DNA from 2 places in the Bacillus sp. EA-CB0995 genome. Region 2 is predicted to be linked to the other one. Evidence: a T-box and tRNA genes for the amino acid it is inferred to sense, from the RefSeq annotation. Region 2 holds a T-box; the other holds one or more tRNA genes.
The links. The T-box of region 2 lies ahead of trpS (tryptophan--tRNA ligase). A T-box ahead of a tRNA ligase gene usually reads a tRNA of that ligase, here a tRNA-Trp.
Positions count from the first base shown of each region.

Region 1: it has a tRNA-Trp gene. The T-box ahead of trpS (tryptophan--tRNA ligase) is inferred to sense a tRNA for this amino acid. The anticodon was not compared.

Region 1 covers NZ_CP169269.1:4,052,264-4,059,615, reverse strand. Annotated here, with positions in the region: rRNA gene ACEWFJ_RS20935 (23S ribosomal RNA) at 1-1,065, shown strand, start outside; rRNA gene rrf (5S ribosomal RNA) at 1,174-1,289, shown strand; tRNA gene ACEWFJ_RS20925 (tRNA-Val) at 1,294-1,369, shown strand; tRNA gene ACEWFJ_RS20920 (tRNA-Tyr) at 1,386-1,469, shown strand; tRNA gene ACEWFJ_RS20915 (tRNA-Gln) at 1,476-1,550, shown strand; tRNA gene ACEWFJ_RS20910 (tRNA-Lys) at 1,556-1,631, shown strand; tRNA gene ACEWFJ_RS20905 (tRNA-Leu) at 1,649-1,729, shown strand; tRNA gene ACEWFJ_RS20900 (tRNA-Gly) at 1,766-1,840, shown strand; tRNA gene ACEWFJ_RS20895 (tRNA-Leu) at 1,855-1,943, shown strand; tRNA gene ACEWFJ_RS20890 (tRNA-Arg) at 1,947-2,020, shown strand; tRNA gene ACEWFJ_RS20885 (tRNA-Pro) at 2,030-2,103, shown strand; tRNA gene ACEWFJ_RS20880 (tRNA-Ala) at 2,118-2,193, shown strand; tRNA gene ACEWFJ_RS20875 (tRNA-Ser) at 2,212-2,304, shown strand; tRNA gene ACEWFJ_RS20870 (tRNA-Met) at 2,333-2,409, shown strand; tRNA gene ACEWFJ_RS20865 (tRNA-Asp) at 2,412-2,487, shown strand; tRNA gene ACEWFJ_RS20860 (tRNA-Phe) at 2,498-2,573, shown strand; tRNA gene ACEWFJ_RS20855 (tRNA-Thr) at 2,591-2,666, shown strand; tRNA gene ACEWFJ_RS20850 (tRNA-Trp) at 2,670-2,740, shown strand; tRNA gene ACEWFJ_RS20845 (tRNA-Ile) at 2,751-2,827, shown strand; tRNA gene ACEWFJ_RS20840 (tRNA-Asn) at 2,831-2,905, shown strand; tRNA gene ACEWFJ_RS20835 (tRNA-Glu) at 2,907-2,978, shown strand; gene ACEWFJ_RS20830 (CBS domain-containing protein) at 3,589-4,008, shown strand; gene ACEWFJ_RS20825 (DUF3965 domain-containing protein) at 4,463-5,614, shown strand; gene ACEWFJ_RS20820 (hypothetical protein) at 5,927-6,262, opposite strand; gene ACEWFJ_RS20815 (SH3 domain-containing protein) at 6,269-7,352, opposite strand, start outside.
Region 2 covers NZ_CP169269.1:3,635,562-3,658,081, forward strand. Annotated here, with positions in the region: gene spx (transcriptional regulator Spx) at 38-433, opposite strand; gene ACEWFJ_RS18740 (aminotransferase class I/II-fold pyridoxal phosphate-dependent enzyme) at 920-2,395, opposite strand; partial or broken gene pdxR (MocR-like pyridoxine biosynthesis transcription factor PdxR) at 2,810-4,242, opposite strand; gene ACEWFJ_RS18750 (YfmQ family protein) at 4,482-4,925, opposite strand; gene ACEWFJ_RS18755 (hypothetical protein) at 5,267-5,461, opposite strand; gene ACEWFJ_RS18760 (hypothetical protein) at 5,903-6,106, shown strand; partial or broken gene ACEWFJ_RS18765 (peptide ABC transporter substrate-binding protein) at 6,245-7,884, opposite strand; gene ACEWFJ_RS18770 (ABC transporter ATP-binding protein) at 8,227-9,162, opposite strand; gene ACEWFJ_RS18775 (ABC transporter ATP-binding protein) at 9,155-10,198, opposite strand; gene opp3C (oligopeptide ABC transporter permease) at 10,219-11,235, opposite strand; gene opp3b (oligopeptide ABC transporter permease) at 11,232-12,161, opposite strand; gene ACEWFJ_RS18790 (hypothetical protein) at 12,477-12,620, opposite strand; partial or broken gene ACEWFJ_RS18795 (hypothetical protein) at 12,676-12,877, opposite strand; gene ACEWFJ_RS18800 (DUF3899 domain-containing protein) at 13,000-13,377, shown strand; T-box leader at 13,436-13,650, shown strand; gene trpS (tryptophan--tRNA ligase) at 13,779-14,768, shown strand; gene ACEWFJ_RS18810 (YjbA family protein) at 15,179-15,925, opposite strand; gene ACEWFJ_RS18815 (DUF2268 domain-containing putative Zn-dependent protease) at 16,331-17,119, opposite strand; gene fabF (beta-ketoacyl-ACP synthase II) at 17,205-18,446, opposite strand; gene ACEWFJ_RS18825 (beta-ketoacyl-ACP synthase III) at 18,471-19,403, opposite strand; gene ACEWFJ_RS18830 (TetR/AcrR family transcriptional regulator) at 19,484-20,356, opposite strand; gene ACEWFJ_RS18835 (efflux RND transporter permease subunit) at 20,632-22,520, shown strand, end outside.

The sequences.
Region 1 (7,352 bases), 410 kb from region 2:
CCCGGTGCTGGAAGGTTAAGGAGAGGGGTTAGCGCAAGCGAAGCTCTGAACTGAAGCCCCAGTAAACGGCGGCCGTAACTATAACGGTCCTAAGGTAGCGAAATTCCTTGTCGGGTAAGTTCCGACCCGCACGAAAGGTGTAACGATTTGGGCACTGTCTCAACCAGAGACTCGGTGAAATTATAGTACCTGTGAAGATGCAGGTTACCCGCGACAGGACGGAAAGACCCCGTGGAGCTTTACTGTAGCCTGATATTGAATTTTGGTACAGCTTGTACAGGATAGGCGGGAGCCTTTGAAGCCGGAGCGCTAGCTTCGGTGGAGGCGCTGGTGGGATACCGCCCTGGCTGTATTGAAATTCTAACCTACGGGTCTTATCGACCCGGGAGACAGTGTCAGGTGGGCAGTTTGACTGGGGCGGTCGCCTCCTAAAAAGTAACGGAGGCGCCCAAAGGTTCCCTCAGAATGGTTGGAAATCATTCGTAGAGTGCAAAGGCATAAGGGAGCTTGACTGCGAGACCTACAAGTCGAGCAGGGACGAAAGTCGGGCTTAGTGATCCGGTGGTTCCGCATGGAAGGGCCATCGCTCAACGGATAAAAGCTACCCCGGGGATAACAGGCTTATCTCCCCCAAGAGTCCACATCGACGGGGAGGTTTGGCACCTCGATGTCGGCTCATCGCATCCTGGGGCTGTAGTCGGTCCCAAGGGTTGGGCTGTTCGCCCATTAAAGCGGTACGCGAGCTGGGTTCAGAACGTCGTGAGACAGTTCGGTCCCTATCCGTCGTGGGCGTAGGAAATTTGAGAGGAGCTGTCCTTAGTACGAGAGGACCGGGATGGACGCACCGCTGGTGTACCAGTTGTTCTGCCAAGGGCATAGCTGGGTAGCTATGTGCGGAAGGGATAAGTGCTGAAAGCATCTAAGCATGAAGCCCCCCTCAAGATGAGATTTCCCATAGCGTTAAGCTAGTAAGATCCCTGAAAGATGATCAGGTTGATAGGTTCGAGGTGGAAGCATGGTGACATGTGGAGCTGACGAATACTAATAGATCGAGGACTTAACCATATAATATGTATACTACATTGATGTTATCTAGTTTTGAGAGAATATAAAAAAACTTGTTGACTTTTTCAGTGAATCGAGTATAATAATGATTGTCTCAATTGAATACAGTCTGGTAATGATGGCAGAGAGGTCACACCCGTTCCCATACCGAACACGGAAGTTAAGCTCTCTAGCGCCGATGGTAGTTGGGACTTTGTCCCTGTGAGAGTAGGACGTTGCCAGGCAAATGGAGGATTAGCTCAGCTGGGAGAGCACCTGCCTTACAAGCAGGGGGTCGGCGGTTCGATCCCGTCATCCTCCACCATATATATTTAAATGTCGGAGGGGTAGCGAAGTGGCTAAACGCGGCGGACTGTAAATCCGCTCCTTCGGGTTCGGCAGTTCGAATCTGCCCCCCTCCACCATCTTGATGGGCTATAGCCAAGCGGTAAGGCAACGGACTTTGACTCCGTCATGCGCTGGTTCGAATCCAGCTAGCCCAGCCATTCAAGAGCCATTAGCTCAGTTGGTAGAGCATCTGACTTTTAATCAGAGGGTCGAAGGTTCGAGTCCTTCATGGCTCACCATTTTTAAAATGTAATATGCGGGTGTGGCGGAATTGGCAGACGCACCAGACTTAGGATCTGGCGCCTTTGGCGTGGGGGTTCGACTCCCTTCACCCGCACTTTTAATTAAATAAGCAATCAGTCATATATGTTTTGCGGAAGTAGTTCAGTGGTAGAATACAACCTTGCCAAGGTTGGGGTCGCGGGTTCGAATCCCGTCTTCCGCTCCAATTTTCAATATGACGCCGGGGTGGCGGAACAGGCAGACGCACAGGACTTAAAATCCTGCGGTGGGTGACCACCGTGCGGGTTCGACCCCCGCCCTCGGCACCATATGCGCCCGTAGCTCAATTGGATAGAGCGTTTGACTACGGATCAAAAGGTTAGGGGTTCGAGTCCTCTCGGGCGCGCTTTATTAACGGGAAGTGGCTCAGCTTGGTAGAGCACCTGGTTTGGGACCAGGGGGTCGCAGGTTCGAATCCTGTCTTCCCGATAGTTTTAAAAAATGGGGCCTTAGCTCAGCTGGGAGAGCGCCTGCCTTGCACGCAGGAGGTCAGCGGTTCGATCCCGCTAGGCTCCACCATTAAAGCTTCATATATACGGAGGTATACCCAAGTTCGGCTGAAGGGATCGGTCTTGAAAACCGACAGGCGGCGAGAGTCGCGCGGGGGTTCGAATCCCTCTACCTCCTCCATTTTTTATTTAAAAGAATATTATATCATCGCGGGGTGGAGCAGTCTGGTAGCTCGTCGGGCTCATAACCCGAAGGTCGCAGGTTCAAATCCTGTCCCCGCAACCAATGGTCCCGTGGTGTAGTGGTTAACATGCCTGCCTGTCACGCAGGAGATCGCCGGTTCGACCCCGGTCGGGACCGCCATTTACATAAAGGCTCGGTAGCTCAGTCGGTAGAGCAGAGGACTGAAAATCCTCGTGTCGGCGGTTCGATTCCGTCCCGAGCCACCATTTTTTTTTGTAAACTAGCCGGCTTAGCTCAATTGGTAGAGCAACTGACTTGTAATCAGTAGGTTGGGGGTTCAAGTCCTCTAGCCGGCACCACTTAGGGGCATAGTTTAAAGGTAGAACAGAGGTCTCCAAAACCTCCGGTGTGGGTTCGATTCCTACTGCCCCTGTAAGAAATATGGGCCTATAGCTCAGCTGGTTAGAGCGCACGCCTGATAAGCGTGAGGTCGATGGTTCGAGTCCATTTAGGCCCACCATATTCCGCAGTAGCTCAGTGGTAGAGCTATCGGCTGTTAACCGATCGGTCGTAGGTTCGAGTCCTACCTGCGGAGCCATGGCCCGTTGGTCAAGTGGTTAAGACACCGCCCTTTCACGGCGGTAACACGGGTTCGAATCCCGTACGGGTCACTTCAAAAAGAGTCAGCACCATGCTGACTCTTTTTTATTTGAAGAAAATGATATTATATATTATGCCTTCTACATCTTTGATTAATAATCTCCTTATAAATATATAAATATGTTTATCCTACTACTCCCGGATTTACCTTAAGGCTCAAAGGAGTCAAAGAAGGTAGCTGGATGATATAAATACCCATAGCTCATTTTGATAGTAAGTTTATTTTTAATATGTTATGAAATATTTCATTTTTTATTGTAAATAATGAAGGATTTTGTATTATTTTATATAATTAGGAAAGAATATAGTGCATTATATTTCATCAATTGACTATTTTAGCTAAACTGATGAATAAAATTATTATTTTCTCTCCTCAATCCTAATGATCTTAGATGGATCGTCATATTTAAGAATACCCCATTTAGTTTGTTCTATGGCTAGTGACTAAAAGTCTAATTGTGACCTTAGCCGGTGCTGTTTAGAAAATTCTCCGAGGTTGGCAAAGAGCAATTTCCTTTGTTTTTATAGAAATGAGCGTATCTTATTGTATTTATCTTTCTAGGAAGCGCGAATTTAAATGAGGAGAATTGGAAAGGCTAAAGTGTGTAAAGGAGGGTATTTATGACAACCGTTCGAGAATTGATGAGCACGAATATTGTACATTGTACGCCGCTAGATAATGTATATGAAGCAGCTGTGAAAATGAAAGAAGAAGATATAGGAATGATTCCTGTTGTAGAGAATGACCAAGTTATTGGTCTTGTAACAGATCGTGATTTAGTTGTGAGAGGGATTGCAGAAAAGCATCCAGGTTCTAATCAAATTACAAATGTTATGACAACACAAATTGTTTCAGTGTCTCCTGATGACTCTGTTGAAAAAGCGACAGAGTTAATGGCACGTTACCAAATCAGAAGATTGCCGGTAATTGAACATGGGCAAATTGTGGGAATGTTATCACTTGGTGATTTAGCAACAACTAAATATGCAGATGATCAGGCGGGTGTTGCCTTAAGTGAAATATCAGAGGATACAAAGTAAAGAATAGAATATTTTATACTAGTCTTTATCTCGCTATTCGCGGGCAGTAATACTCCCATCTCAAAATTTAGCAGAAAACAAATTATGTAAGGGGTAAACTGCTAGCATGTCCCCGATTGGTTTCACTAATAATCCGTGGGGGATGAAGCCCTCACGGATTAAAGTTGTACTTTATCCCGCTATTCGCGGGCAGTAAGACCCCTACCTCGAGATTTAGAAAAAGCGAAGAAGATAGGTAGGGGATGAAGAAAACCTCCACTGATGGAAGTTTCACTTTATGTAAATTACTTTTGAAATTATTGTTAACAACTAGTATCATATGAAAAAAATGGTATACTAATAAATACAAAGTTTTATATATTATTTTGAATATAATAATATTATTATTAATATAATAATGGGTTTATTAACATGAAAGTATTTGATCATACATATAGAAAACGGGGGGAATTATATGACGATTATGCAAACCGAACCTAATTGGAATTTGGTTACGGATGCGTATGAAAAGCCGGAAAATTTTGCGGATTTACTCTCTTTGCTTATACCAAAGCGTCCAAAAGGAGAAGGAAAAGAACGAACTATTCTGGCTTGGAAAGAAAAAGAATTTTATAAGAAAGAAAATTTAATTCCTTTTATTTTATATGGAATGAAAAAATTACATAATTTACCGAAGTTTCATAAAGATGAAATGCCAACTTTAGTTCGAATTGTTCGTTTATGTCAAGAAGTGGGATGGTATCAACAAGCTTATCGTTTTATGGTTGATGAAGGATTAGAGGAGTTCGTACAAACATCTCTAGATTATGAATCATGGGATGTGTTTACACAAGTAGTTGCTTGGAATTATTTAATTATAAAACAAAAAGTTGCTGAGTTAGACAGCAATGATTACTTTATTTGGGAAAGAATTAAATTTAATGTAGAGTGTATTGAAAAGTATAAGGCACTTTTGTCGCATAAAGAAATGTTGGAATTTATGTTTCTATATCTTTGTAAACAAGCAAAGACATTATCAAGAGAGAAATTAGATGAAGACCTAATGGGTTTAGCAGTATATTGTAATACATATATTTATGATTTATACACACTAGATTTATTGAAAAAATATAGAAAATGCACTGATTTCTTAACATATTATGAACCAAGCCGAGCTGCTGTAGCATGCCAACATGCGGTGATTGCACAAATATCAGATCATCTTAATCCATTAAAGACAACTCATGTTGATGATTATTTATTTGTTATAAAAGAAATAATGGAATATATGTCATTTGAATTTATGAAAAAATATGAGCATTTTATTGGGAAATTATTATCATATGTTCCATTTTTCGAGATGATTCAAGTTCCACAACATGCATATTATTGTGAAGAACTCATGTATATATGTAAAGGAATAGGATATAAAGAGGAACTACTACGCGATTATATATTTATACAATTACCAAATTGTTTTCCTTCCTTTATTAAGCAATTTTTAAAGAATAAGCGCTATGCTTCAATACATGATATTTTATTTTACTGGTGTAGCGATGAACAGCGTATGAACTTAGAAAATAAATATAACTTAAGTTTTATTTATGAAAAATATGCGTGCGGATAAAGTGAGTTTTCCACTAATTTGATGCTTTTTCAACTAATGGTTACATAAAGTTCATTTCTTTGAGAAAGCATACTTTGTCCAGTAAATAAAAAGAAATAGCGTAGAATACAAATAAGGATTCCACTTTATGTGGAATCCTTATTTAATAGTAAATAAAAAAAGAAATTATTATGAGAGAAATCATGCCATATAAAAGGAATTGGCCATTTTTATTTTCTTTAATACCAAAAAATTCATTTATTCTTTCATATAAGTCTAAAAACGATTTTGTTAGACTAGCTTTGGATAAGCGTTGCACCATTTTCCCTCTTTCTATGTTTCTTGATATTGATGTTTACGATGTTCTGGGACATATATATATTGAGATACTATAAGAAGAATAGTCATAAAGAATACAGGGAAAATTGCGGCGGCATTTAGGCCATTATAAATAATGTTTGTTAGTAAAGAACTTATAATGAACAGTGCAGTATATATGTGTGAAATATGGCGTTTTAAACGAATTTTGAATACTTCCATCAGCACTTCACAAGCAACGAACGTAATAGCGATGCTTAAAAATACAATGTTTGTGTTGTAAATTAATAAGCAACAAATGAGACCGAAAAATGCTAAATACTCAATAATTAATGGGATATTGCGTGTCATCTTACATCACCTAACTAGGAAAGGAAGCGGATTTACTGCATTTGTTTTTTCAAAATTCCATTCCCCGTTATGTAATTCAAAATGTAAGTGTTGACCAGTGGAATGTCCTGTATTTCCCATATAACCGAGCAATTGACCCGTTGCTACGTTATCGCCCTCTTTAACCGCACGATTGTTCATGTGAGCATATACAGTTGTATATAAGTTCCCATTTATATGATGGGCAACAAATACAACATTTCCATAGCTTGTAGAATAGTACGACTTAACAACAGTGCCAGGTGCAGCAGCTTGAATTGGAACATTTCCTGTTGCCGCAAAGTCTACGCCATAGTGCATCTGTCCCCAACGTACATCAAATGTTGAGCTCACGTTCCCTTGAACTGGATATTTAAATACAGCTGGAATAGATGGTTTAGCTTGTTGCTGCTGTTGCTGCTGTTGTTGTTGTCCTTGCAATATATATTGTTGTCCAACATAGCCATATCCTGATCCGTAGCGAATTTTATACCATGTGCCAACCTTTCCAACGACTTGTACTTGTGTTCCATTCTTTAAAGAACCAATAACAGCTGTATTTGTTCCTGCACCGCTGCGTACTTTTAATGCTGGAGTAGCAACATAATAAGAGCTTCCGCCTTGTACCGTAACTCCTTTTACTAACGGCTGAGTTCCGTTAGATAAAAACTCTTTCTTTACATAGCCATTTGTTCCGTTATGTATAATTTTATACCATCCATTTTCTTCTTCTTGGACAGTAACAAATTTCCCATTTGGTAATACATCAATAATTTCAGATTGCGTATTTGGTTCAGAGCGAACGTTTAATGCGTCTGAATTAACGATATATTGCTGCTTACTATTGCTTGGTTTTGTTAAAGAAATTGCTTCTTTTTTTACATAGCCAGTTTTATTTTGCGTTTGAATTTTATACCATTCGTCTGTTGTTTCAAGAATTGTAACGGGAGTGTCACGTACAATGTTTTCAATAACGGAATCTGTTGTTTTAGGACTATTATATACTTGTAATGTATTTGTTTTTACATAACCAATTTTCGTTTTTGGTTTTTGCTGCGCTTCTACAGCTTGT
Region 2 (22,520 bases):
AAAGCAGAATTGGGAATCAGCTCCTTTTCATATTATATTAATTTACAAGACGTTGCGCTTCGCGTAATTGAAATGTTCTCACTGTACGTGGTAAAAAGCGGCGAATTTCATCTTCGTTATAACCAACTTGTAGGCGTTTTTCATCAATCATAATAGGACGACGAAGAATACCTGGGTAATCACGAATAAGCTTATATAAATCTTGAAGAGGTAAAGATTCTAAATTAATATTCAATTCCTGAAACACTTTGGAACGAGTTGAAATAATTTCATCTGTTCCACTTTCTGTCATACGTAAAATCTCTTTAATTTCCTCAATCGATAATGGATCAGAGAAAATATTACGTTCTGTATAAGGAATATGGTTTTCCTCTAACCATAATTTCGCTTTTCTACAAGACGTACAACTTGGAGAACTATATAGTATTACCATACATTACTCACTCTCCTTAAAAAAGTACACATTCTGTACTATTTCACATTTTCATAATTATGTTCAAACAAATTTTGTATCGCTTATGACTACTTGTCTAAAAATAAGGAATTTCAAAACTTGCAAGCGAACCTTTCTAAAAAAACAATTACTTTAAATAAGTAACTTCTATAATCATTATACAATAGAACAAGAAAGAAATATACAGTAAATTTTCTTCATAATATACATAAAAGTTATGTATCCGATGTGTATTTTGTAAGAAAAATATGTGTATTCAACTGATAGGAACATTTGTTCTTATTTATTTTATCAAACTACATTCCTTCTGTCTACATACATATTTACATAGGCACTATACTTGAATTTCACATTCTAAAAAACAAAAAGACGTCTTAGCACTTGACTAGGACGCCTTCAACCTGCATTGACTTTATTAAAAATCCCCTTGTGTAACTATTATAGCTAGGACAATGCCGCTCACACTTATTTTATAGGACGATGTTCTTTTATGACACGTAACGATTTCATCTCATAATCCTCAGCACCTTGTACAGGAAGACCTGCTTCTTTATTCTTTCTTGTATATATAAGGTTTTCTTCCGTAATAATCTCGCCAGGAATGAAAATAGGGATGCCTGGTGGATACACCATGACAAATTCAGCGATGATTCTTCCAACCGATTCTTCAAATGGGATCATTTCCGTTTCGGCATAAAAGGCATCACGCGGTGTTAACGCCAGCACCGGGATGTCCGGCAATAACACAGAAGTATTTATATTGAGATCAGCCTGATCTTGAAATGTGGCCGACAGTTCTTTCAAGGCATGTATAAGTTTTGCTAGGTCCTCATCGGTATCACCAGGTGTAATGATACAAAGAATGTTATATAGGTCAGAAAGCTCGACTTCAATATTAAATTTTTCACGGAGCCATTTTTCTACATCGTACCCAGTAATGCCAAGCTCTTTTACCGAAATCAAAAGTTTTGTTGGATCCATAGCAACCGCAGCGTTCGTTCCTAAAATTTCACGACCAGCGCAGTACAAATAGTCAATTTCATTAATTTCGGCACGTGTTTGCTCTGCTAAACGAATCGTACGTTCCAATAAAGCTTGTCCCTCAGTCGCTAATCGTTTTCTTGCCACATCCAAAGAAGCAAGCAAGATATAAGAAGTGGATGTCGTCGTTAACATACTTAAAATCGTTTGTACATGCTTCGGTGAGACACGACTTCCTTGCACATTTAAAATGGAACTTTGCGTCAGTGAACTTCCTAATTTATGCACACTTGTCGCTGCCATATCAGCACCTGCTTGCATAGCAGAAAGAGGCAGCTCATCGTGAAAATGAATGTGAGCCCCATGTGCTTCGTCTACTAAAACCGGAATATCACGTTCATGAGCGATGTCCACAATTTTTTTCAAATCGCCAGAGATCCCAAAATAGGTAGGATTAATCACAAGCACAGCTTTGGCATCTGGATACTGTACTAACGCTTTTTCTACGGATTCAGGTGTAATACCGTGTGAAATACCGAGATTCGGATCAACCTCCGGATGGATGAAAATAGGTATTGCACCTGAGAAGATAATCCCGCTCATAATGGATTTGTGTACATTGCGCGGTACAAGAATTTTATCACCAGGTCCGCAAACACTCATCACCATTGTCATAATCACACCGCTCGTCCCTTGAACAGAAAAGAAGGTATGATCAGCACCAAATGCTGTAGCTGCCAGATCTTGCGCTTGTTTGATGATTCCTTTTGGCTGATGTAAATCATCTAAGGGAGCGATGTTGATTAAATCTATCGCAAGTGCGTTTTCACCAATAAACTCTCTAAATTCAGGATCCATACCTTTTCCTTTTTTATGACCAGGAATATGGAATTGAATTGGTTCTTTTTCTGCATGTTCTACAAGTGCAGTAAACAATGGCGTGTTAGATTGAGAACACATTTTTAGCATCCACCTCTTCATTTATCTAATTTCCCTTTGTTTCCCCATCCATTTTAGAGACTTGAATGGAGAATCACCGGTTTATCCCGCACTAACGGGCAGTAAGACCCCCACTGATGGAAGTTTCACTTTATATTCAGTCTGTATTATGCAAATTAAGATTAGTTTTCCCGTACATAAAGTAGTTAACGTTTTTTATTTTTATCTAAAATAAAAATGATTCATGAACTTTACATGAATCATTTCTATTTATCCCGCTATTCGCGGGCAGTAAGATCCCCCACTTTATTACTTTTTCCACCCAAGTTTGTGCCCCGCACATTCCACAGTAACAATTTGAATAATGATAAAACATATGTGATGCAACCATTTCGGTATACAGCATTCTCCGTGCTTTACTTTTTATATACATAATTATCGAATGTTGTTTACTGTCTCCGCGAATCTTTTAATACCTTCACGAATGAGGTTTGTGTCTCCTCTTCCAAAAGTAAAACGCACATACCCTTTTTCCGAACCAAAAATACTCCCTGGAACAAAGACTATACCCTTTCGTATAGATTCTTCCAATAAATGATATTCATTAATTGAATTCGGTATCTTACACCATAAATGGATGCCACCTTCTGGAACAAGAAATTCAACTTGTTTACCTAAAAATTTATCAAGACTTAAGGTCATTTGATCCCTTCTCTGCTTGAGTTGTTTTCGAAGCATACAAATATGAGCATTAAAATATTCCGATCTCAAAAATTGATTTGCCACCCATTGAGGGAATACACTATGTCCAAAATCCACTTGCTGCTTCCCATCCGCCAGACGTTGAATTACTTGTGAAGGTCCAATAATCCATCCAATTCGTAATCCTGATGCTACAATTTTCGATAATGAACTAACATATAAAACATTTCCATTATAATCCATAGATTTTAAGGTTGGATTTACTTTTCCATTGAAAGAAGTTAAGCTGTAGGGATCATCTTCTACAATAGGTATACCAAAATCGGACGACAATTCTAGAATCTTTTTACGACGTGCCAATGAAAGAACACTTCCTGTAGGATTATGATGATCGGGATTTAAAAATATCATTCGCAATCTATGTTTTTTGTGTAAATCTATAATATCATCCGGATTAATGCCATGTTGATCCATAGGTAAATGAAATGTTTTTAACCCAGCAGATTGGAATAATGGAAGGGAAAAACAATAAGATGGATCTTCAATAGCAACAGCATCCCCCGGCTTAAGCAAGCATTGAACAATAAGATGAAGTGCTTGTTGAGCACCTGACGTAATAAGAATGGAAGAAGGATCAGCATCTATATTTTTATAGTTATCAACATGCCAAGAAATTGTTTCCCTCAATATCTCATTGCCTTGTGGATGATCATAACCTAAATGTCCTGTAAATGTTTGCTCTGAGAGAATGGTACGAAATTGATCGGTTGGAAACAAATCCGGTGACAATTCTCCACCAGCTAAATTAATTAAATCCGTCTTTTGAGTTTCCGTACGAATTCGCTGAACTAGTGGCAAATTTGGGAGAAATGAGCCATCCTCTACATATCGGCCCCAGTTCGGGATGCGTTTATGCGATATTCCCCATATATCTGTACTTACACGCGTTCCGCTTCCTTTTTTCGCTCTACTACCCCGAGCGACTGCAGCTCCTGATATGCAGATACTATCGTACTGCGATTAACTTGCAACTCTTTTGCTAAAGTACGTTCCGAAGGTAACATACTATTTGGTGAAAATTCTCCCGAAGAAATCCCATATTCAATATAGTCTGCAATTTGTTTGTAGACAGGCTTCTTATTCGCACGATCGGGTTTCCATTCCATTTCGTTTCATCCTTATCATCATTTCTTTATTTATAAATTTAATGACATGAATAATTAAAATAAATTTAAAAATACTACCCTTCTTATAATAAACAAACATCTCAAAAAAATAACCATCCACTTCTATAGTATTTTAATCATCCACTTATCTAAAACAATTCCATATATTAATAAAAAAAGGATTCCCTATAGTTTAGGAATCCTTTTCTTTCTATTTTAGATGGGAGCTTTGCAAATGCTTATAGCGCTCCAGCTGTCGTTTCATTCATCTCCCCTGTTACTAGCACAGAATGTTTTTGAAGGCTATTGGAACGCAGACTATACGCAACTACTTTCTTCTTGTACTGTTTGACTACATCAACGTGATCGTCGTAACTATACACAGAAAACCTAACGTCATTTTTGCCTCTTTTAGTATCAATGATTAATGGTGTCCCACTGCTATTTGGAGGAAAATAATATTTCTCTAAAAATAACGCTTCGTTAAAATGATTAATAACTTGAATTTTGTCTTCACCTTCCAAGCATTTTCCGTCGATGGTTACGGTGACATTCGCATCATTAAGTTTTGGATGCAATTCAAATTTTTGGGCAACCGATTCCACAACAGAGGTTGGAAGACTCGTCACTATTAATTTAATAGAAAACATAAGAATCAACGAAAGTATAAACCAGGTCGTCATATTTTATCATCTCCGTTACGCTCTAAAATAATATTTTTTGATTTCGATTTTTCTATTGATTGCACTCTTGAATCATATCTTCGACAACGGCTAATCTGAGATTGTATTTAATAATTAAGATTACCTGCGAAACCACCGTCAAAATATAAAGTGAAACTTCCATCAGTAGGGATTTTTTCATCCCCCACTGATGGTTAGTTGAACCAATCGGGCGCATGCCAGCAGTTATCTCCCACCTATCTTCTTCGATTTTCTCTGAATCTTGAGGTGGGTCTTACTGCCCGTTAATGCGGAATAAAGGAATTCGCTAACCTTTATCCCGCTAATCGCGAGCAGTAAGACTACAAGATGACAATCGCATACCATGTAACTCCTATGAGAAGACTTAAAAGAAGTACGATATAAATAACAGACAAATTAGTCACATTCTGCTTCGTAGAGTTACCATAATTCTCCTCCGTATTTCTTGCAACTAATACAGTACCAAGGAGTGATCCAATTATAATAATAATGACTAATAAAAATGCAAATTTCATTGGTTTTCACCTCTCTAAAATCAGTCTATTTAAACAGAAAACCTAATAAATAGATTTCCGAAAAATTTTACATTTTCTAGATGAGGACATTTGTCTATACTAAGGGATCATTCCCTAGTAACTATATATAAAAGACACATTCTATGCTTAAGAACATAACCAATATACTTAAAGATACTACCTTTCTCTTCTATAATAAGAGATATTTTCCCGAAAAGGTCCATCCAATTTAACATCATTTTGCTCATCCACTTTACGAATAAAAAGTATTATGATTCTAAGCAATTGCTATCAGTAAAAAATAAAGTGAAACTTCCATCAGTGGAAGTCTTACTGCCCGTTAATGCGGGATAAAAACATGTATATCTTTTCAGACAATTCTTTCTTTTCTATCTTTTTTCACATACAATACATATATACATATACAAAGGAGGCTTATATATGGGGGCATTTTTTCTTGATTTCGCAATCGTTGCAGCATTAGTCATTGGGATTACCGCAACAGTCGGAATTATCACAAATGGGATTGGAGAAAAATTGTTTGGCGGTAAAGACAAAATGAAATTCGTAGATAAATCCTCTGAAGTGCAAGCTGGTTGGAATAAAGTTGGCGGTAAAGGTATTTATAAAAAACATACGTACTAAAAAATGAAGCAGGATTGGAATCCTGCTTCATTTTTATGCTTATTATTTTATTCTAAACTAACAAGTTTAAAGCTCTCGTTAATTCAACTAATAATCCGTAAAGAATGACGAGGCAACCTCTAGGATCAAAAATTCATTTTACTTACTTACAGAAGCCCACTTAAAGCTTAACTCTGGACCATATTTATTGATGTAAATATCCTGTATTGTTTCACGCTGTAAATACGCTCTTCCACGTTGGTATATCGGTGCAATAACTGCATCGTCGAATAACATTTTCTCTGCACTCAATAAATTGTTCCAACGACCTTGTAAGTCTGAACTATCTTGTTTACCTTTTGTAATAATTTCATCATACTTAGGATTTGAGTAACCCATTTTATTCTGTGCACCGTTTGTCACAAACATATCAAGGAATGTCATTGCATCTGGGTAATCTGGTCCCCAACCGCTAAATGAGATGTCATAATCACCGCTGCTCTCTAATTTTAACAATTGCGCAAAAGGTTGTGTTTTAATATTCACTTTTAAGCCTGGTAAATTCTTTTCTAATTCACCTTTTAAATACTCACTTGTTTTCTTTGCAAATTCTGTATCAGAGTTTAATAACGATAATTCAATTGTATCTTTTCCAAGTTCTTTTTTACCAGCTTCCCAATACTTCTTCGCTTCTTTCGCATCAGCTTTTACAAGGTTTCCATTCTCTTTGCGGAAATCTTTTCCGTTTGGCCCCTTAACAAAGTCAGCTGGAATTAAACCGTATGCTCCTTTTGAGCCGTTATTCAATAGTGTGTTTACCATTGATTCGCGCTCAAAGCCCATGGAAATTGCTTTACGAATATTTTTATTCGCTAAAGCTGGATTTTTTCATTTAAACGTAAGAAATATACTGTTGGATCGCTTGTCGTTTTAAAATCGCTACCTTTTTTATATTTATCTACAAATTCTGCCGATAAATAAACACGGTCAACTGCGTTTGTTTCATATAAATTTACCGCTGTTGCTGTATCTTTTACGATATTATAGTTGATTTCCTCTAATTTGACTGTTTTATTATCCCAATAAGATGGGTTTTTCTTTAACTGGAAGCTTTGCTCATGCTTCCATTCACTTAATACAAATGGTCCATTATACAATGTTGTATTTGCTTCCAATCCGTGCTTCGTTCCTTGTTCTTTCACATATTTCTCATTAAGAGGATAGAACAACGGATATACTGTTAAATCTACAAAATATGGAACTGGATTGTCTAGTTCTACTTCTAATGTATAATTATCAACTGCTTTTACACCTAATTGTTCTGGCGGCAATTGTTTCATATTGATTTTCTCTGCATTCTTCACATCAAACATTATGTAAGCAGATTTTGCAGTTGTATCTGGATTTACTGCTCGCTGCCAAGAATACACAAAATCTTTTGCGGTTACTGGGTCACCATTTGACCATTTTGCATCTTTACGTAATTTAAACGTATATTTCTTTCCATCTGCTGATTTTTCATACGACTCAGCAACACCTGGAACTAATTTATTATCTTTTCCAAGACGATATAACCCTTCCATTGTATTGTTCATTACATTTGAAGATGTTCCATCTGTTGTTAATGTTGTATCCATCGTTGGAAGCTCAGCTGTTTCAACCAGGTTAATCACCTGTTTTGCACTACTTGTGTCCCCTTTTGCTTTCGCTTGCGAGTCTTCTTTTGTATATCCGCAAGCTCCTAGAATCATACTTACTGTTACTGTTGATGCAAGTAGCATCGGCACCTTTTTCTTCATGTATTATACCCTCCCCCAAAATGTTAGCCCTTTCACTAAAAAGTTAAAAAAGTAAATAAGTTCTAACAATTCATATTATACACATAAATAAGTTATTTGTATATTCATTTTACTATCTTATTAAAATTTTCTGTTAATACTAAATGTTCTGTAATCGTTTTATACGTCTGCTTTATTTGACCTTTAATTATTTTTTAATTTATTTAAATTATTAGAATATAATTATTCTGTTTTTATAGTATATGGTTTTTGTTCAATGATAAAAAAAGAACGAATGATTTACATATTCGTTCTTCTAAGAATTTAAAAAAACGAGCACATTTTTCATGTGCTCGTTTTCTCTTATTGATAAATTTCTTTATATTTCTTATATTCAGCTTCTGAGCAAAGAATAAAATGCCCCGGGCGAACTTCTCGCATCTTTGGCTCTTCATTACCATATTGATGCTGAGATGGATCATACACGATACGTTTACGATTGCGCTCATAATCTGGATCTGGAAGTGGAATTGCAGATAATAGTGATTTTGTATACGGATGAATTGGATGCTCATATAACTCTTCACTCGTTGCCAGCTCCACAATTTTCCCGTGATACATAACACCGATGCGATCACTAATATATTTTACCATTGATAAATCATGCGCAATGAATAAAAATGTTAGCCCTTTTTCTTTTTGCAATTTTTTCAATAAGTTAACTACCTGTGCTTGAATCGACACGTCAAGCGCTGAAATTGGCTCATCCGCGATAATAAAATCCGGTTCTACTGCTAGCGCTCTCGCAATTCCAATACGTTGACGTTGTCCGCCAGAGAATTCATGAGGGAAACGACTTGCATGCTCACGGTTTAGACCAACTGTTTCAAGCAACTCGTACACACGCTTCATACGATCCTCTTTGTTCTTTGCAAGACCGTGAATATCAATACCTTCTGCGATAATGTCTCCAACGCTCAAACGTGGGTTTAATGATGCATACGGATCTTGGAAAATCATTTGCATTTTACGGTTAAATTTCTTTAATTCAGCACGGGATTTTTTACCATGCACATTTTCACCATTAAATAATACTTCACCTGCTGTTGCATCATATAAACGAATGATTGTTCTTCCTGTTGTTGATTTACCAGAACCAGACTCTCCTACAAGTCCGAATGTTTCTCCGCGGTAAATATCAAACGTAACATCATCAACTGCTTTTACAACTCCACCGCTCACATTAAAATGTTGCTTTACATTTTTTACTTCAATCAATTTCTCACGATTATTAGTCATGCTGTTCACCCGCTTTCATTTGTCGAATACGTCTTTGGACAATTTCAGGCGGCTCCACATTCGGAGCTTGTTCATGAAGTAGCCACGTTGCTGCATAATGTGTATCACTTACCTTAAATAAAGGTGGGTCCATTTCAAAATCAATCTTTAACGCCTGTGGATTACGCGCTGCAAACGCATCACCTTTTGGCGGTTTTAATAAGTCTGGCGGCGTTCCTGGAATTGCATACAATTCCTCTTCCTCACCATCTAAACTTGGCATAGAAGCTAATAATCCCCATGTATACGGATGTTTTGGGTTATAGAAAATCTCATCAACTGTTCCAATTTCTACAACTTTCCCCGCATACATAACAGCCACGCGATCCGCCACATTCGCAACAACACCTAAGTCATGCGTAATAAAGATGATAGCTGCTTCTGTTTTTTGCTGAATATCTTTCATTAATTCTAAAATTTGCGCTTGAATTGTTACGTCAAGTGCAGTCGTCGGCTCATCGGCAATTAGTAATTTTGGGTTACAAGCAAGCGCCATTGCGATAACAACACGTTGTCTCATACCACCTGAAAATTGGTGTGGATATTGTTTTAAGCGCGCTTCCGGATTTGGAATTCCAACAAGATCAAGGAGCTCTAACGCCACTTTGCGAGCGTCTGCTTTACTCATTCCTTGATGCTTAACGAGACCTTCCATAATTTGGTTTCCGATTGTCATCGTTGGATTCAATGATGTCATTGGATCTTGGAAAATCATCGCAATTTCTTTTCCGCGAATTTGCTGCATTTCTTTTTCTGTTAACTTCGTTAAATCACGACCATCAAAAATAATTTCTCCTTTTTTAATACGCCCTGGTGGCTTTGGAATTAAGTCCATCAACGCTTTAGATGTAACGGATTTACCGGAACCAGACTCCCCTACAATCGCTAACGTTTCTCCTTTTTTCAAGTCAAAAGTAACTCCGCGCACCGCTTGTACTTCACCAGCATGTGTGTCAAAAGAAACATGTAAATCTTTTACTTCTAATAATGTTTTCATCATTCGCTCTCCTTTCTTCCTTATTTACGCATTTTCGGATCTAACGCGTCGCGTAAACCGTCTGCTACTAAGTTAAATGCTAAAATTAACATACTAATTACGGCCGCTGGAATAAACATCATATGCGGATATGTTTGAATTGACTTGTACCCATCACTTACTAGAGAACCTAATGATGCTAACGGTGGCTGAATTCCAAGACCAATGAAACTTAAGAAAGCTTCTCCAAACACTGCACTTGGAATTGTGAACATTGTCATAACAATGATAGAACCCATTAAGTTTGGCACTAAATGTTTGACAATTAATTGTGTATTTGTTGCTCCAAGTGTGCGTGATGCTAATACATACTCTTGATTTTTCATTTTCAATACTTGTCCACGAACAACACGTGACATTCCAATCCATCCTGTAAGAGCCATTGCAAATGTAATCGATAAAATACCAGGATCCATTATAATTACCATTAAAATTACGATAATTAAGTACGGAATACCATTTAATATTTCAACAAAACGTTGCATTAAATTATCAACGCGGCCCCCGTAGAATGCGGAAATACCACCATATGCAACCCCGATAACTAAATCAATTGCCGCTGCTAATAATGCGATATATAAAGATACTCGTGTTCCTTCCCACGTTCTTGTCCAAATGTCGCGGCCAAGATCATCTGTACCAAACCAGAAATACTCTTTAATATCTCGTTTTTCATATTGGTCTACACCGTATTGATCCACACCATCAAACGGCAGCCAATGAATATTCTCTAACACCGGTATTCTCGGCGGCATTTTCGCACGGTTTAAATCTTGATCTTTATAAGAATACTTACTCATCATCGGGCCAAAAATCGCTAATAACGCAATTATAAGGAGAATAACCATTCCAAAGACTGCACCTTTATGTTGAAACAGACGTCTTCTTACATCCTCCCAAAATTTTATACTCGGACGGGCAATAACTTCATTATCAGTATTGCTGCGATTTGCTGGCTGAAATAAATCTGGAGATATTTTTTGGATATCTTTCATTATTTTTTCCCTCCCGCTAAACGAATACGAGGATCAACTATACCGTATAGTATATCGACAATAAATATAACAAAAATGAAAACTGCACTATAGAAAAGGGTTGTACCCATAATAACTGTGTAGTCGTTCAATGTTATAGACTTAACGAACTGTTCCCCTAAACCTGGTATAGCAAATACTTGCTCAATAACAAGTGTTCCTGTCATCAAGTTAGCAACCATTGGACCTAAAATTGTAATAATCGGAATAAGAGCATTTCGTAACGCATGTTTTACAATAATTACACCTTTACTAAGCCCTTTTGCTTTTGCTGTTAAAATATAATCAGCCTGCATAACCTCAATTAATTCTGTACGTGCAAAACGAGCAATTGTAGCTGTTACGCCTACAGATAACGCAATCGTCGGTAGAATTGTGTATTCAAACCCTTTCCAAAATGCTACCGGCAGCCATCCTGCTTGTACTGCTACATAATATTGTAATAATGCTGCAAAAACGAATCCTGGTACAGACATTCCGAGTACCGAAATGAATGTCGCCCCGTAATCAGCCCATGTATTCGTACGAAGAGCTGCAACAATACCTAGTAATAATCCCATAAAAGTTCCTAAAACAATCGCTTGCAAACCTAATTGTGCTGATGGACCAATACGACTAACAACCATATCTGTTACTGGACGGTTATCATACTGGAAGGACACCCCTAAATCTCCTTGAACTAAATTCTTCATGTAGTGCACATATTGTACTGGTAGAGGATCATTTAAACCATACTCTTCTAAAATGATTTCCCTTTGTGCTGGCGATAACTTCTCTTGGTTTTTAAGCGGAGAACCCGGCAATAATTTCATTAAAAAGAATGTTAATGTTGTGATTAAAAATAATGTAATAATCATGTACGCGAAACGTTGCAATGTATAACGTCCCATAACTAGCACCTCCCCATTTTCTCAAAAGCAATAAGATAGTTTAAAATATTCTTACTATTATTGATTTAAAATAAGAGCATATGCCCATCATAGGCGTATACCCGTTGTAACCGATGGAGTAAAGTATATTATTGTTGGACAGAAGCCCACTTGTAAAAAAACTTGCCGCCATAATTACGTTTAACAACATCTTTTACAGCACTTTTTTGCATATATGATGTCCCCTTTTGGAACACAGGAGCAATAACTGCATCCTCTTGAATTAAAACTTTCTCAAGTTCATTCCAACTCGGTATAACTCTTCCATTGTATCGTTTAACACGTTAGAAGATTCAGAATATTATAACTAAATAAATCCATTGTCGGAATTTCAGATACTTCTGTTAAATTTAACTCTTGCTTCCCATTGTTATTACTTGTTGCTTTCCCTTCGCTTGCTTTTTCTCTTTTTATCCGCAAGCTCCTAGCATGCTAACTATTAATGTCGATGCAAGGAATAATAGCAGCTTCTTCTTCATGTTGTATTGCCTCCCCTAAGTGCACCCCCTATGCCCTCACTATGTAAAAATGCAGAATTGAAAGAATAATCTCCAAGTTTCTACAATTTTCATTATACATATAATAAGGCGATTGTGAATATAGTTTTTTATTTTTTTGTTAAAATTTTTAAACTAAAATGTTTTTTTTGTATCTTTTGTAAAGATAGAACTTAACATTGTAGTTATCTAATTGCAACAAAATACGAAATTATGTATATTTTTCTAAAAATTCTTTATAGTACTCATTATAACTTTTATAGTATAATAATTCTAGTAATTTTTTTGTGGAGGTGAAGCATTTGAATACGCTTTTTTCACGTATTAGTATATTAACAGGCATCACAATCACGATTTCTTGTGCATGTGCTTTTATCCTTTCTACTTCCTTTTTGTTGAATTTTGTCAATATTATGTTTTATATCGCCTTAATCTTTATTATTATCGGAGGATTTCTATTTTTATTTCAGCGTGGTTTTTTCAATGTAACAATGTATTCTTTTAAGAAATTAGGTCGATCAAATAAAAAAGTTGAATCTTTAATTGAAGGCGAAGAAAAGCGTGATCCGAAAGAAATATTGTACCGCACATATTCTTTTGCATGGACATATCCTATCGTTATTACCGGTATCATATTAGGAGCACTTTCAACAATCATTAGCTTCACTGTTCTTATATAGTTTGCAAACCAATCATTGTGTGTTATAATAGTGCGAAAATATTTACTTACAAATTTATATGCATGCGATGAGAAAGAAGAGTACATATTGAAGCAATTTCAGAGAGCTTGTGGTCGGTGAAAACAAGTAATTGTACAGTATGGAATGGGCTTTTGAGCACCAAACCGAAACGCTTTAGGAGTAGGCTTTGGCGTTACATCCAACGTTACAATGGATAAAGAGATTTTGCTTAGCAAAATAATTAGGTGGTACCGCGGTCCATTCGTCCCTATTTTTAGGGATGAATGGGCTTTTTTGTATTCAAAAGCGAAAGCGGCTCGTTCAGAATTACAAGGCGCTAGAACTCTAGGCCGAAATATTGAAAGATGAAAACTATACAACTTTTTAAGGAGGACATACATATGTCAGTTATTTTTTCAGGCATTCAGCCAAGCGGAACAATTACACTTGGTAACTATTTAGGAGCAATGAAGCAGTTTACAGAACTGCAAAATGAACATGATTGCTATTTCTGCATTGTAAACCAACATGCAATTACTGTACCGCAAGACCCAGTACAGCTTCGCAAAAATATTCGCAGTCTAGCAGCATTATACTTAGCATGCGGCATCGATCCTGAGAAATCTACATTATTTGTACAATCAGAAGTTCCGGCACACGGTCAACTTGGATGGATTATGCAATGTACTGCGTACGTAGGTGAATTAGAACGTATGACACAATATAAAGATAAGTCACAAGGAAGAGAATCTGTTCCGGCAGCTTTATTAACATACCCACCATTAATGGCAGCAGACATTTTACTATACAATACAGAAATTGTTCCAGTTGGGGATGACCAAAAACAACATATTGAGTTAACACGCGATTTAGCAGAGCGTTTTAACAATCGTTATCGCGAAGTGTTTACAATTCCAGAAATTCGCATTCCAAAAGTAGGCGCACGCGTTATGTCATTAACAGAACCTACGAAAAAAATGAGCAAATCAGATCCAAATCCAAAATCTATGATTAGCTTACTTGACGATCCAAAAACAATTGAAAAGAAAATTAAAAGTGCTGTAACAGATTCAGACGGCATCGTAAAATTCGATAAAGAAAATAAACCAGGTATTTCAAACTTATTAACTATCTATTCTTCTTTCTCAGGTAAAACAGTGGAAGAGTTAGAAGCAAAGTATGAAGGAAAAGGATACGGCGACTTCAAAGGCGACTTAGCACAAGTTGTTGTAGAAGCAATCCGTCCAATTCAAGACAAATATAATGAACTCATTAATTCTCCTGAATTAGATGAAATCCTTGATCAAGGTGCTGAAAAAGCAAACCGCGTCGCAATGAAACAACTTCGCAAAGTCGAAAATGCAATGGGATTAAGCAGAAAACGAAGATAAGGAAGAAAAGCGAAAGCGGCTTATTCAGAATCGTAGGACGTTGGAGCCCACGACCGAGAAGTGTTCTTTACTTCGACCGAGGGGGCGAAACGACCCGAGATTCTAGCCGCTGGAGCTAGACATCTAGAAAAGCGGAAGCGACTCGACTACTCGCATGCTGAATATTATCGAGAAGTCTTTATCCCGCAGTAACGGGCAGTAAAGGCTGGAGAAGAGCAGGGAAGAAAACTGCCCGTAAATGCGGGATTGGTGAGAGCTTTCCATCAGTGAGAAAAGCATCACTGATGGAAGTTTCACTTTATATTCTGTCGAAGCGCCGATATATCGTGAATAACGCCGATATCTTTGTGAACACACAAAAAAGGGAATGATCCGAAAAAGCACCTTACGTGCCTTTTGGATCATTCCCTTTAATTTACCTTTTGCTCATTTTCCATTTCCCACAGCTTTTCAAAGAACGGTTGTCCTCTCACAAGTCGTTCACAAAGCTGTTCATGTTTATCTGACCAGCCATACTTTGCTTCTTCATATAAACGGTTCCATACTTCTTCAAATGTCAGATGTTGCACAGATGGATATGCTGCTGGATCCCATTCTGTATACCAATAGCGAATCTCCGCTGGGTTCTTCGTTGTATGTAGTTGATCTAGCGTCATAAAGAGCAGTTGTTTTAATTGTCTTTCTTTCCGTGTTAGCCCATTCATCATATGCGGAGAAGGTGATAAAATATGATGTTCCTTTTGTGATGCCTCCACTTCAAAATCATATGTTTCTGCCTGTACGTTTTCTACCATTTCATACACCATTTGCTCTTGTCTTGGAATCAGTCGACTTTTGCGTATTGGAATATTGTATCCAATTGTATCAATTGCAATAATTCCTTTTCCATCTGATACAACAAAACAATACTCTTGCTGCAGTCGTTCATGGTTTTTTCGAATATACGCCTTATGATGTACGTCTTCCAATAGTTTTGGCGGAAGCTCTAGCAATTCGTTCTCGATGTAATGATATAATGCGGAATCTACTTTTAATAATGGTACTTGATCTAACAATTCGATCGTATCATCCTTCCGCCATTCATAGAAATGACAGACGTTATACCCGTTTTCTTCACCTTCAAACCAATTTACCCATACATCATGCAGATATAACATTGCTTTCCCCTCACTTCACAACTGTTTGTAGCTCTCATTATGGTCATCTTTCGTAAAATTTATTCCAATGGAGGAAATATATTCTTATTATTAATTTCTTCATTGTCTTTCATCTTTCATCCTCATAAGGTAAAACTTTCATCGGTAAATATCTTCCCCGCTAATAATGAGTAAAAAAGGTAATACCATGCCATCTATCTTCTTTATTTTCTTTAAATCTTAAGATGGATACTTACTACCTATTGATACGTGATGAAGTGAAACTTCCATCAGTGGGGTTTTACGGGCAGTTGTCCCCCACCTATCTTCCTCGCTTCTCTCTAAATCTTGAGGTGGGGGTCTTACTGCCCGTTAATGCGGGATAAAATAAAAAAACTTAGCGACAGCTAAGTTCATACATCATTCTTATGATTCAAAAGAAACTGCCTCTTTTAAAATGGTTTTAGCATCCATTTCTAGTAAAGCATTTGTATTATATTTCTTATGCCCTACACAATCCTTTACGATATGAAATCCTACAGCATACCCAAGCATTTTCGGATAGAGCCTCCATCCATTTAACAACACATCATGCTCCCTTGTACCTCGCTTCACATCACACCTATCTAGTATATACCGATGCCAAAACATAATTGCTTCTTCTTTGCCATAATAAGACACCCAAGGAGCATGGTAAGAATCTCCATACCTTTCGTACACAGCTTGTTCTGCTAATCCTTCCATAACCATCGTATCCAAAATAGTATACTGTTCTTCTATCACCTTACTTTCATGGATACGACATATGTGGTGATATTCATGAGTAAGTAATGCCTTTAACTCAGCAATCGAATTTTGTGAACTTACAAATAAAAATAAAGCATTTCGCATTGCTAATCCTGTTTTTCCATTATATTCTCGCTGAACCGTCCGATTATACGGATCAGATAATAAAATAAATACCGGTATATCAGGTCCTTTCAACCATTTCCGCAATTCTTTGTACTCTACTGCCAATTGCTCCCATACTCGTTCTTTTTGCAATATGTCAATTTCTTTCTCTCCATCTACTACTGGGCGAAACATTCCCTTTGAAACAAGAAATCGATACAAAGGTTCTTTTTCGAGCGGAATATATTTTGTTAACTTCTCACAAATTTTTTCTGGTTTCCAGTAATGCTCGCGCATCAATTCTGCCGTTCGAAACACTCCCATCTCTCTCCCCCTTTGTTTCATACATATGCAGCTATGGGGAAGAAAGCAAAAAAAGTGCAGATTTTCATCTGCACTTTTTTCTTTTTTATTTATATGCTTTAAATACTAATGCTGCGTTATGACCACCGAAACCTAATGAGTTACTTAATACAGCACGTACCTCTTGTTGTCTTGCTTTATTTGGTACACAATCTAAGTCACACTCTGGATCTGGTGTTTCATAGTTAATTGTTGGCGGAACAATACCATCTGTAATTGTTTTAACAGATATAATCGCTTCTACCGCACCAGCTGCACCTAGTAAATGTCCTGTCATTGATTTTGTTGAGCTTACTGCTACTTTATATGCATGTTCGCCAAACACTTCTTTAATTGCCATTGTTTCATACTTTTCATTCGCTTCTGTACTCGTACCGTGCGCATTAATATAATCGATATCTTCCGGCTGAAGACCTGCATCTGCTAACGCTTGACGCATCGCACGTACACCGCCTTCACCGCCAGGAGCGGGCATTGTAATATGGAATGCATCACCTGTTGCACCATAACCAGCGATTTCTGCGTAAATATGAGCACCGCGTGCTAGTGCATGCTCTAACTCTTCCAAGATAATGATACCAGCACCTTCGCCCATAACAAAACCGCTGCGATTTTTATCAAACGGACGGCAAGCCGTTGCCGGATCTTCATTAAATGTTAATGCTTTAGCAGAACTAAACCCTGCAAATGCTATATTTGTTAATGGTGCTTCTGCTCCGCCCGTAATCATTGCATCCGCATCACCGCGCTGAATTACTTTAAATGCATCACCGATTGAATTGGCTCCTGATGCACATGCTGTTACTGAACAAGTATTGATTCCTTTAGCTCCTGTAGCAATCGACACTTGACCAGCTGCCATATCGGGAATCATCATCGGTACGAAAAATGGACTTACGCGACGTGCACCCTTTTCCATATATACTTTAAATTGTTCTTCGTATGTTTCCATACCGCCAATTCCAGATCCAACCCATACTCCGATACGCGGAGCATTCTCTTCTGTGATTTCTAATTTCGCATCTTCTACAGCCATTTTTGCAGCTGCAACAGCATATTGTGTAAAGCGGTCCATACGACGCGCTTCTTTCTTATCGATATATTTCTCGACTTCAAAGTCGTTAACTTCCGCTGCTACTTTTGCCGGAAATTGCTCTGCATCTAAGCGTGTAATACGTCCAATTCCAGATACACCTTGCTTAATGTTGTTCCATGCAGTTTCTACATCATTTCCTACAGGAGTAACTGCTCCTAATCCTGTAATTACAACACGCTTTTTTCCATACAAAATACACTCCTTTTCTCTCAGTCCTTATTTACCCCAACGAAGAGCAACCGCTCCCCAGGTTAATCCGCCGCCAAAGCCAACTAATATGATAAGATCACCATCTTGAATGCGTCCATTTTGTAATTCTTCTACCATAGCAATTGGAATCGAAGAAGCTGACGTATTCCCAAACTTAGAAATTGTTGTACTCATCTTCTCCTGAGGTAAATTTAATCGCTCTCTCGCCGATTCCATAATACGAATATTTGCTTGGTGAGGCACTAAAAAGTCCACATCTTCTTTCGTAAGGTTTGCTTTTTCTAAAACACGAAGGCAAGAATCACCAAGTTGACGAACAGCAAATTTAAAGACTTCTCTGCCATTCATCATAACATATTCATCACGATAAAGGTGTTTACCACCACTTCCATCCGCTCCTAATTCAAATGAAAGAATACCTTTTCCTTCTGAAACAGCTCCCATAACGACAGCACCTGCTCCATCACCAAATAAAACTGCCGTATTTCGGTCATTCCAATCTACAATTTTAGATAATTTATCGCTACCAATTACTAATATATTTTTATAAGTTCCAGTTTGAATAAATTGTTGCGCTGTAATCATTCCGTACATAAAACCAGCACAAGCTGCACCTAAATCCATAGCTGCTGCATGCTTCGCTCCAATTTGTTCTTGAACTACACAAGCAACCGCCGGAAACGAACGATCCGCCGTTACTGTTGCAACTAAAATAAGATCAATTTCTTCCCCGTTCATCCCTGCATTTTCGAGTGCTTTTTTTGCAGCTTCCACAGCCATATGTGAAGTATCTATTGTATCATCGGCAATTCGTCTTTCTTCAATTCCCGTTCTTGTACGAATCCACTCATCAGATGTATCCATCACTTTCTCTAAGTCGTGATTTGTGACAACCTTTTCCGGCACATATCTCCCGATCCCTAAAATGCCTACATTCACATTACAACCCTCCATTTTATATCAATTCTTATGACTTGGTACTAATTTTAAATGATAAACTCCCTTTTGTCTATATAATATTAATTTGATATTTTATAATATGCTGCAATCCTTTCGTGGAAATCACGCAATTCTGGATACGACTTTAAGTTAGACAACATGCCTTGAATAACTGGAACTCGCGGATGCTTCATTTTCATTTCTGACTCTAGCACATCTAGTGTAACCAGTAATTCATCATTTCCTAATTGGTCTACTAGCGTACGTTTTAACGTAATAATTTCATTTACAAATGATTCTTCCATATGTCCGTTCATTACATTCCCATCGCACAAAAAGTGATTGAGTTCTCGTTCTAAAATAACCGGTTTTTCATTTGAACGTTGTAACCCCGCTACAATATCATCCATTCTTTTTAATATAAATCTCACCATATATGCTATATCTACATTTACCACATTAAAGATAACCGACTCCAAATACCCATGCGATATCCCTTCTAGCATAATAATTACATCAATAAGATAAGGAGCAATCTCTTCCCCATAAATAGCAAGTAAACCATCTCGGTGAAAAGCATGTGATTCTAATCTCATTCTCGTCATAAATGTTTCTACTTCTTTATTAAAAGGAATCGCATTTTCCCTCATACACATAATAATGAATTCTCTTTTTTGTTGTAATTCGTAAAACTGACAATGTAATTGTTTTTCAAATTTCTCACGTGGAGGTAATGATTCTTTTTCAATACCCCTCATTTTATTTTGAATCCGATCGTAGTAATATTCCAACGTTGCCAATACTAAAGTGTCTTTCGATTTAAAATGTAAATAAAATGCGCCTTTGGAAATACCGCATTCTGTTGCAATTTCTTGAATAGACGTCGCACTAACACCCTTCATTGCAAATAATTTAATTGCTGTTTCAATAATTAACCGTTCTTTTTCCTTCATCTTTTTCTCTCCTAAAAAAACACTCTTATTCGCATTATGACTCATCGGTCAAAAATTGCAAGTATTTCTCAACATTTTATCCCTCTATTAGCAGGAAATAAGACCCTCACCTCAAGACTCAGAGAAGATAAAGAAGATAGATAAGGGATGAAGAAGCCTCCGTTGCTGGAAGTTTCACTTTGCATCAGTCCTTTCAGTTGACCGTTGACCGATCAGTCAGTTATACTTTGTTCGTTATGACCAATTAGTCAGTTTTGATAAAAAGGAGTGTACAGATGAAGAAGATTATTAACTTTTCGTTAAATAACAAGTTCGCAGTCTGGTTATTAACGATCATTATTACGATTGCAGGAATCTATTCTGGTCTTCGCATGAAGCTAGAAACAATCCCGGATATTACCACACCACTTGTAACAGTAACAACTGTTTATCCTGGTGCTACTCCAGCTGAAGTAGCAGAAAAGATTTCGAAACCAATCGAACAACGACTGCAAAACTTAAATGGGGTAAACGTTGTAAGTTCCTCTTCTTTTCAAAACGCATCTTCTATTCAAGTAGAATATAATTTTGATAAAAATATGGAAAAAGCAGAGACAGAAATTAAAGATGCACTCGCTGACTTACCTTTACCAGAAGGCGTAAAAGAACCGAAAGTTTCTCGCCTTAGCATCAACGCTTTTCCTGTTATGTCATTAAGTGTGACAAGTAAGAATGAGTCTCTTGCACAGCTGACAAAACGAGTGGAAAAAGATATTGTTCCAGGCTTAGAAGGACTAGACGGCGTTGCATCTGTTCAAATTTCAGGTCAACAAGTTGAAGAAGTACAGCTTGTCTTCAACGAAGAGAAAATGAAAGAATTAGGGCTAAGCGAAGATACAGTTAAGAACATGATTAAAGGTTCTAATGTTTCTATGCCGCTAGGACTGTATACATTTAAAGATAAAGAAAAATCAGTTGTTGTAGATGGCAACATTACAACATTAAGCGCTTTAAAAGAAATGAAAATCCCGCTTATCCCTTCTACAAACCAAGGAAGTTCACAGGGGCCAACTCAGACGCAGCAGCCTAATATGAATTCCGCTGCAATGGGACAAGGATTAGCAATTCCAACTGTAGAATTGCAAGATATTGCCGACATTAAACAAGTTGGGAAAGCAGAGTCCATCTCGCGTACAAACGGAAAAGATGCAATCAGCCTTCAAATTGTAAAAGCTGCTGATGCGAATACCGTTGACGTTGTAAATGCTGTAAAAGATAAAGCACATGACTTCGAAAAGAAATTTGATGACATCGAAATCATTTCAACATTTGACCAAGGTGCACCAATTGAAAAATCAGTAAGCACAATGTTAAGTAAAGCTATTTTTGGTGCTATTTTCGCTGTTATTATCATCATGTTGTTCTTACGTAACATTCGAACAACGCTTATTTCCGTTGTTTCAATTCCACTTTCTTTATTAATTGCAATTTTACTATTAAAAGAAATGGATATTACATTAAATGTTATGACGCTTGGGGCAATGACCGTCGCTATCGGCCGCGTTGTTGACGATTCAATCGTTGTTATTGAAAATATTTACCGGCGCATGGCTTTATCCAACGAAAAATTAAAAGGAAAAGACTTAATTCGCGAGGCAACGAAAGAAATGTTCGTTCCGATTATGTCATCTACAATCGTAACCATCGCGGTCTTCTTACCGCTTGGTCTTGTTAAAGGAATGATCGGTGAACTATTCTTACCGTTTGCTTTGACAATTGTTTTCGCCTTATTAGCTTCTCTTCTTGTAGCTATTACAATCGTTCCGATGATGGCGCATTCTTTATTTAAAAAAGAAAGTACCAAAGAAAAACAGCAACATACTCACGAAGAGCGACCAAGTAAACTTGCTAATGGATATAAACGCCTTCTAGAATGGGTATTAAACCATAAAATTATTACATCTAGCATCGCGGTTTTATTATTAGTGGGAAGCATTGCTCTTATCCCAATTGTAGGCGTAAGTTTCTTACCATCTGAAGAAGAAAAAACAGTAATTACATCTTATAATCCAGCACCTGGACAAACATTACAAGATGTCGAAAGCGTTGCAACAAAAGCAGAAGATTACTTTAAGAACAAGAAAGATGTAAAAACGATTCAATTCTCACTTGGCGGAGAAAACCC